Regions from separate parts of the Exiguobacterium sp. B2(2022) genome, predicted to be linked through region 2. Evidence: a T-box and tRNA genes for the amino acid it is inferred to sense, from the RefSeq annotation. Region 2 holds a T-box; the other holds one or more tRNA genes.

Region 1 (4,592 bases), on a different contig from region 2:
CGAACGCACGCCTCCAAGAATGACTGCCCCTGTAAAAATCATGATCAGAATACCAGATATGTAGAGTGGTACGTCAAATGTCGTTTTGAGCGCGAGTGCGACAGAGTTCGTTTGGACCCCATTCCCAATCCCGAACGCCGCAATCGAGGCAAATGCCGCAAATGCTACGGCTAACCAACGTTGATTCAATCCTCGTTCCAGATAGTACATCGGTCCACCAGCCATCTGACCGCGTTCATCGGTGACCCGATACTTAACAGCCAGAACAGCTTCCGCATATTTTGTTGCCATCCCAAAGAATCCGGACACCCACATCCATACGATGGCTCCTGGTCCTCCTAATACAACCGCTGTCGACACCCCGACGATATTCCCCGTACCGACGGTCGCCGCAAGCGCAGTCATGAGCGCCTGGAAGTGACTGATATCCCCTTTAGAGGATTGATCCTGGTTTTTCGAAAACGCCAATTTCAATGCATACGGTAATTTGGTGATTTGAATTCCCCCTAGACGCACCGTCAAGTAAATGCCTGTCCCCACAAGCAAAATTAAAAGCGGTGGTCCCCATACAAAATTGGATGCCGTACTCACCCATTCACTAAATGATTGCCCCATACAAAGTATCCCCTTTCCCCGAAAAATAGTGTACATCCCTATTTTTTCAGAATACTTAGAACAATGCAAAAGTATTGTGCTAAAACAACTGTTCGAAACGTACATCTGTATACAAACAGCGAGACGAATTCACTCGTCTCGCTGCGACTCAGGCTTCTCTCGTTGTAAAGGCGCTTTCCAATCAAATGTATCCGGTACATAATCGAGCCCACCTGGGTGAAACGGTTGGCAACGGATCAGTCGGCGAGCGGTTAAATAACTCCCTTTGACGGCCCCGTGTTTTTCAATTGCTTCGATCCCATAATGCGAACAGCTCGGATAAAATCGGCATGTCGGCGGCTTTAATGGTGAAATAAAACGTTGATAACCTTGAATCCCTTTTACTAGTACACGTTTCACACGATTTCGCCTCACTCTTTTGAATTAGTGCCATCATAGCGCGATTTGAAACGTTTGTCATGTGCATCGTTTTATGTATCAAATCCTTTTCCATCTCCTTACAAATGAGCAAGATGGGCGATATTCGAGAGCAGGTTTGTTATGATAGTCAACATAACTATTGACCGAATCGAAAAGAAGAGGTGACGGATGATGAAACAATTACTAATGGTCGGCGCAGGATCTATGAGTGAGGCACTCGTTCGAGGATGGATTGACTCTGGGATCGAACCGACAAACATCACGATGACGAACCGAAGCGACCGGGAACGATTGCTCGCACTACAAGACGAACTCGGCGTACACATCGTTGAAGAAGAAAATGTCAACGACTATGAGATCGTCGTATTAGCGATGCAACCGGACGGTGTCATTCCATACGTGGAGTCGAAAGAGTGGAACACCCCACTTCTTGTATCTGTCGCGGCACACATCGAACCGAGTCAATTAGAAGAAGCTTCAGGGCTTCCTGCCGTATGCGCGATGCCAAACACGCCTGTCGCATATCGGAGCGGGATGACAGGCTTATGGTTCGGTCCTGAAACAGATGAGACAGATCGTACAAAAGCGACTGCCCTCTTTGAACGTGTCGGTCGAACGGCCATCACGGATGCGAAGACGATGTCGGCATTCATGGCAGCCGCAGGTTGTAGCCCGGCTTTCTTCTATGAGATTGTCGGTGCGATGACACCGGTCTTGACCGACGTGGGATACGACGAAGCAACGGCTCGTCAAATTGTCGCCCAGGCGATGAAAGGCTCTGCAGAGTTGCTGTCACACGAAACACGCGAGACGAACGAACTCATTGCTGATGTCGCTGCTCCAGGTGGACCGACGGATCGTGGAGTCGGCGTGCTACGCGACCGCAACCTTGCCGATGTGATGTCTTCAGCCTTACGCGAAAGTGCCAAAGAAGATCATGAAACAATTGAGAAACCATAAAAATGGACGGAAGCCACGCTTCCGCCCATTTTTTACGTCGTCATCTGTATGACCGATACAATAAGTGCCACGATTAAAATTCCCGGCAATAAGTTGGCCACGCGAATTTTTGTGATCCCGACCAAGTTTAAGCCAATCGCCACGATCATCACACCACCGGTCGCAGTCATTTCTAAAATGAAGCTGTCCATGAGCGACTCCGGAATGAACTTCATGATTTGAATGGCGAGTAGTGCAATCCCACCCTGATACAATAACACCGGAACGGCCGAAAACATGACACCGATGCCGAGCGTCGAACTCAACACGAGGGCTGTAAATCCATCAATCAACCCTTTCGTATACAGGACGTCATGGTCGCCACGTAATCCACTATCGAGCGCCCCAATGATTGCCATCGCGCCGATGACGAAGATGAGCGTTGCCGTAACGAACCCTTCCGCTACACTCGATTGACTTCCAAGACGCCGCTCAAGCCGGTAGCCGATTTCATTCAATACTTCATCTAGCTTCCACCATTCCCCGAGCGCAGACCCGACGACAAGACTTCCGATGACAATCAAAAAGTTTTCACTTTTCATCCCCATTTGAATGCCGAGCAAGATGACCGCAAGCCCGATTGCTGCCGTCACCGTTTCTTTCATACGCTCTGGAATGCGGTGAAATAAGAGACCTAACAATGACCCGATGACGATTAATCCGGCATTGACGAGGGTTCCCGTTAGCACCATGTCGCATTCCCCGTTTCTATATGTATTGAGAGGAATATACCAATTGCTTTCGTGCCGTGTCAATATACAAAAAAAGAGCCACTTCTCGCAAGAAGTGGCTTCGCGGAAACCCATGTTCCGGTGGGTTTCTCGAGGGTTTGGCACCCAAGTGATTCTGACTGGGCTCGAACCAGCGACCTCTACCCTGTCAAGGTAGCGCTCTCCCAGCTGAGCTACAGAATCAGGTCGTGTCCTCTCTTAAGGACACTATTAATATATCAAGAAACTATTAAGTTGGCAACAACTTTTTTTATTTTTTTATAGATTTTTTTAACGCGTCATTTGTTGGCGATCAATATGCCGGCAGAGGCGTTCCAAATCACCCGCATAAACGGAGACGAGCATGTTCTGATATAAGGTATCACGGTCCCAATGAAGACCATTCGCTTTAGCCACACGCTGAGACGGAACGTTTTCTGGATGAATGAGTGAAATGATTTCCTTCTCTCCTTCAGTGAAGGCATACTGCATCAATCGCGCGGCCGCTTCACGTCCGTAACCCATATGCCAATGCTTCGGTGACAACCAATAGCCGACTTCTAGCTCGAGTTTACCGTCTAACTCATGAAGCAACGTACCTGCATGACCAATCGGTTCATCACTTTCGAACGTCATCAGCTTCAATAGTCCCGTCTGGCGTCCCGTTTCATAGCGGGCCAATTGACGTTCGAACCATTCGATTGTTTGTTCGTCTGTATACGGTCTCCCATCCGGACTGATGAAGCGCATCACCCGAGGATCTTGGAGAAGCGACTTAACAAAATAGAAATCAGAGATCGTGTACGGTTCAAACCGCAAACGTTCGGACTGCAACTCGACAAGATGCATCGTTTTCCGCCCCTTTCTTCCATCTCATAATCTGAATTATTCAATTCCCGTTTTCAGCTTGTTTCAATCCTTTACGATACAACTTTTAAACCGACCACACTGCCGATAATCATCATTAGATAAAAGATTCGCCAGCGGCTTTTAGACTCATTTAAATAGAGCATGCCTAGAATGACGCCACCTGCCGCTCCGATTCCGACCCAGATGGAGTAAGCCAAGCTTAACGGAATGTCTTCAAGCGACTTCGAGAGCCAATAAAAACTGAGCGCGAACGACAAAATCGATAAGATTGACCATTTCAAAATTTGATACCCTTTCGATTTCCCCATAAAGAAAACGGCTGTCATCTCAGCAATCCCTGCACCGATCAAATATACCCAACTCATGCTTCTTCTCCTCCTGTCACTTGTTTCAACCCGATGATTCCGATGATCAACGTCGTCACAAGTAAAAGTTTCCAGCCGCTGAGCGCCTCGTCAAAAAGAAGAGCACCGACAATCACCGTTCCAACCGCTCCGATTCCCGTGAAGACGGCATACCCTGTACCTGCAGGTAAAACCCGGAATGCTTTGGCGAGTAAGCCGAAACTGACAACCAAGAGTACAATCGTCCATAACGTCGGACCAAGAACGGTAAACCCTTCAGACAATTTCATCGTCGTTGCCCAAATGATTTCAAGCAATCCTGCGAACAAAAGAGAAATCCAGGCGACTTTTTCCTTATCCATTCCAACCCACACCTTTCTTGAAGATTCGGAAAGCGGCTTGTTGTCGCATCTCCCGCTCATCTTCAAATGTAAATAGAGACAATAAGGCACCATCTAGAAAGCAATAGTACGCAGCATAGAGCTCATCGAGTGGTTGCGATGGTAAGTCTCCACGCTCCATCGCGAGACGAAACTGTTCTTTTTCAAACCGCTTTAACTCCGTCTCTACCTTTCCGATGACTTCTTCAATATAGTCCCGAAATTCTGGGGGTGGTACGAGGAGCATCCGTTTC
Region 2 (4,592 bases):
CGCCGACCGAGCTCGAGACGAAGATGGCAGAACTCGTCATCAACCGCGTCCCATCAATCGAGATGGTTCGTATGGTCAACTCGGGTACGGAAGCGACGATGGCGGCACTTCGCCTCGCACGCGGCTATACAGGGAAGACGAAGATCTTGAAGTTCGAAGGATGCTACCACGGACACGGCGACTCGCTTCTCATTAAAGCAGGATCTGGTGTCGCGACACTCGGTCTCCCGGACTCACCAGGTGTACCGAAAGAGCTCGCGAGCCATACGCTCACGGTTCCTTACAACGACTTGGACGCTGTCCGCGTCGCGTTTGAGAAATACGGTGACGACCTCGCTGGTGTCATCGTCGAACCGGCAGCTGGAAACATGGGCTTCGTGCCACCACAACCAGGGTTCCTCGAAGGACTTCGTGAAATCACGGAACAAAATGGTGCGCTTCTCATCTTTGATGAGGTCATGACAGGCTTCCGTGTCGGGTACAACTGTGCACAAGGATACTTCGGTGTCACACCGGACCTCACATGTCTCGGTAAGGTCATCGGCGGCGGACTTCCGGTCGGTGCTTACGGCGGGAAACGCGAAATCATGGAACAGATTGCGCCGCAAGGTCCAATCTATCAAGCGGGTACGCTCTCGGGTAACCCACTCGCGATGATTGCTGGTTACACGACACTCTCGCAACTGAAGCCTGAGCACTACGCGGAGTTCGAGCGTAAGGCAGACCGTCTCGCGGAAGGATTTACGCAAGCTGGTGAGAAATACAACATCCCGCACGACACGAACCGTGCTGGCTCGATGTTTGGTTTCTTCTTCACGAACGAGAAAGTAACGAACTTCGAAAAAGCGAAATCGGCGAACCTCGAGATGTTCCGTTCGTACTATCAGAAGATGGCAGCGCGCGGCGTATTCTTGCCACCGTCACAGTTCGAAGGATTGTTCCTCTCGACGGCGCATACGGATGAGGATATCGAGAAGACGATTGCAGCGGTCGAGGCGACGTTCAAGGAGCTTCAAGAAGAGTTTTCACTCTAATCTTGACTGCTGACGTTTCTGTCGCTACAATTATCTAACAGATACGATGAAAAGCATTGATGAGGAGTAGTACGCATCATCCATTCCTTTTTAGAGACGCGACCGCTTGGTGAAAGGTTGCGAGGGATGGACGCGGAAGTCGCCTCGGAGCTGACTTTCTGAATGGAGTAAGAAAGTTCGGTCCATCGACCGTTATTCGATTTTGAGTGCGCCACTTGTTGGCGAACTAAGGTGGTACCGCGGAAGATCACGGCTTCTTTCGTCCTTAGCGTATAGGACGAGAGAAGCCGTTTTTGTGTTCATTAAGATATAGAGGAGGCGCCACACATGGCCCATGAGACAAATGAAATCACCATGCCGACGAAGTACGACCCAAGTGCGACGGAGTCAAAATGGTACGACTACTGGTTAGAAAACGATGTATTTAAAGCAGACGAGGACGATTCGAAACAACCGTACACAATCGTCATCCCACCACCGAACGTTACGGGGAAACTTCACCTCGGTCACGCTTGGGACACGACGCTCCAAGACTTGTTGACGCGCCTCAAGCGCATGCAAGGCTATGACGTGCTCTGGCTCCCAGGGATGGACCATGCCGGCATCGCGACACAGGCGAAAGTTGAACAAAAGCTCCGTGAAGAAGGCGTCATGCGTTACGACCTCGGACGTGAGAAGTTCCTCGAGAAGACGTGGGAATGGAAAGACGAGTACGCGAAGACGATTCGCGACCAATGGTCTAAACTCGGTCTCGGTCTCGACTATTCACGTGAACGCTTCACACTCGACGAAGGGCTCTCAAAAGCCGTTCAAGAAGTGTTCGTTCGCTTGTATGAGAAAGGTTTGATCTACCGTGGCGAATATATCGTCAACTGGGACCCGGCTCAAAAGACGGCCGTTTCGGATATCGAGGTTATTTACCAAGAAGTCGAGGGTGCGTTCTATCACATGAAGTATCCACTCGCTGACGGCTCAGGTCACATCGAGATCGCGACGACACGTCCAGAGACGATGCTCGGAGATACGGCGGTTGCCGTCAACCCGAAAGATGAGCGTTACACACACCTCATCGGTAAGACGATCATGCTTCCGGTCATGAACCGTGAGATTCCGATTGTTGCGGATGACTACGTCGACATGGAATTCGGTACAGGTTGCGTGAAGATCACGCCAGCCCACGACCCGAATGACTTTGAAATTGGAAACCGTCACGAACTTCCACGTATCCTCGTCATGGACGAAGGCGGGAAGATGAACGAGAACGCTGGCAAGTACGAAGGGCTTGACCGCTTCGAATGCCGCAAGCAACTCGTCAAAGACTTAGAGGCGGACGGCACACTCGTGAAGATTGAGCCGCACACGCACTCGGTCGGTCACTCAGAGCGTTCAGGCGCAGTCATCGAGCCATACCTTTCGAAACAATGGTTCGTTGATATGGAGCCACTCTCAAAAGCGGCACTCGAAGCACAAGGAAACGCCGACACGAAAGTCAACTTCGTCCCAGAACGCTTCGAAGGCACATACCTCCGTTGGATGGAGAACATCCGCGACTGGTGTATCAGCCGTCAACTTTGGTGGGGCCACCGCATCCCAGCTTGGTACCATAATGAGACAGGTGAAGTGTATGTAGGAAAAGAAGCACCAGCGGACAGTGAGAACTGGACACAAGATGAGGACGTCCTCGACACATGGTTCTCGTCAGCGCTTTGGCCGTTCTCAACGATGGGCTGGCCGGATACGGACGCACCGGACTTCAACCGTTACTTCCCGACGAGCGCGCTCGTTACGGGATACGATATCATCTTCTTCTGGGTATCACGCATGATCTTCCAATCACTCGAGTTCACAGGGAAGCAACCGTTCAACGATGTCCTTATCCACGGTCTCATCCGTGACTCGGAAGGACGCAAGATGTCGAAATCACTCGGTAACGGCGTTGACCCGATGGAAGTCATCGACCAGTACGGAGCGGATTCACTTCGTTGGTTCCTCCTCACAGGTTCGACACCAGGGAACGACCTTCGTTTCTATTGGGAGAAGATCGAGTCGACATGGAACTTCTCGAACAAGATTTGGAACGCGAGCCGTTTCGCTCTCATGAACATGGATGGACTCAAAGTGGAAGAGATCGACCTCACGGGCGAGAAGACACTTGCTGACAAGTGGATTTTGACACGCTTGAACGATACGATCGACCAAGTGACACGCCTCGTCGACAAGTACGAGTTCGGTGAAGCAGGTCGCTACTTGTACAACTTCATCTGGGAAGAGTTCTGTAACTGGTACATCGAGATGGCGAAACTTACACTCTATGGTGAGGACGAAGCAGCGAAGCACACGACACGTTCGGTCCTCGCGCACACGCTTGATTCAATCATGCGTCTCATGCACCCGTTCATGCCGTTCCTCACAGAGGAAATCTGGCAGCACTTGCCGCACGAAGGCGATTCAATCGTTCGTGCAAGCTACCCAACGCGTCGTGACGACCTTCACTTCGCAGATTCAGTTCCAGCGTTTGAAGCTGTGATGAACGTCATCCGCTCAGTTCGTAACATCCGTGCAGAAGTGAACGCACCGATGTCAAAACCAATCCAGCTCTTTATCTCGACGAGCGACGATGCGACGCAAGGTTACTTGAGCGCGAACGAAATGACGATTGGCAAGTTCACGAACGCGACAGAGCTTGAAATCGGACGTGGCCTCACGGCTCCGGATAAGTCGATGTCCGCGATCATGACAGGAGCGGAGCTCTTCATCCCGCTCGCAGACCTCATCAACTTCGAAGAAGAAATCGCCCGTCTTGAAAAAGAAGTGGCGAAGTATGAGAAAGAAGTCGAGCGCGTACAGAAGAAACTCGGAAACCAAGGCTTCATCGCCAAGGCACCGGCTCACGTCATCGACGAAGAGAAAGCAAAAGAAAAAGACTACCTCGACAAGCGTGACGCGGTCCGCGCCCGTTTGGAAGAGTTGCGTAAGTAAGATATACACCTTCTTTGGAGATTGATTCTCTGAAGAAGGTTTTTTTGTGTTTTGGTAGAATTTGGAGAGATGGACGGAGAAAGGGGATATGAGATGAGACGACTTGGGGTAATATGTGTTCTTATGTTGGGACTGGCTGGATGTACACCATCAGAAGAGACGGAGTCTGTGGAGAAGGCGGGTGTGGAAGAGGTAGAACAGGAGGGAGTGATTGATGAATCGCAATTCCCCGACGTAGACGTGACGGGGACGACGATTGCCGAAGTACAACCAGGGACAGAACGGGTCTCGGACGCGGTCGTGGAACAAATCACCCTTCAATATGAAGATGGCTCGACAAGACAGTTGTCGAAGGATTACATTATAACGGAGACGATGGTCGGGGGGATCGGTTTAGTTGCGATGACCGTCCCTGACCGTGAGAACCCGTTTGGCGTATTCATTCATGATGAAAGAAAGGCATGGGCGCAGCGTGGCATGCAACGTTTTGGGATTCCGGAGACATCATCAGCGTTCGCTCACGGATTAGATCTTCCTAATAAAGAGATGGAGGCCATCAGCGCTGATTATTCAGGTAAC

Evidence for each region. A T-box is a leader RNA that pairs with one kind of tRNA and senses whether it is charged. The one in region 2 lies ahead of ON063_RS08785 (valine--tRNA ligase), so its partner is inferred to be a tRNA-Val.
Region 1: it has a tRNA-Val gene. The T-box ahead of ON063_RS08785 (valine--tRNA ligase) is inferred to sense a tRNA for this amino acid. The anticodon was not compared.

What each region holds. Positions count from the first base shown of each region.
Region 1 is NZ_JAPEHX010000039.1:9,978-14,569, reverse strand. Features, by position in the region: gene ON063_RS09230 (alanine/glycine:cation symporter family protein) at 1-615, opposite strand, end outside; gene yidD (membrane protein insertion efficiency factor YidD) at 745-1,014, opposite strand; gene ON063_RS09220 (pyrroline-5-carboxylate reductase family protein) at 1,207-1,995, shown strand; gene ON063_RS09215 (DUF554 domain-containing protein) at 2,028-2,726, opposite strand; tRNA gene ON063_RS09210 (tRNA-Val) at 2,876-2,948, opposite strand; gene ON063_RS09205 (GNAT family N-acetyltransferase) at 3,036-3,593, opposite strand; gene ON063_RS09200 (DMT family transporter) at 3,665-3,979, opposite strand; gene ON063_RS09195 (DMT family transporter) at 3,976-4,320, opposite strand; gene ON063_RS09190 (TetR/AcrR family transcriptional regulator) at 4,313-4,592, opposite strand, start outside.
Region 2 is NZ_JAPEHX010000036.1:20,851-25,442, forward strand. Features, by position in the region: gene hemL (glutamate-1-semialdehyde 2,1-aminomutase) at 1-1,034, shown strand, start outside; T-box leader at 1,082-1,304, shown strand; gene ON063_RS08785 (valine--tRNA ligase) at 1,362-4,013, shown strand; gene ON063_RS08790 (hypothetical protein) at 4,107-4,592, shown strand, end outside.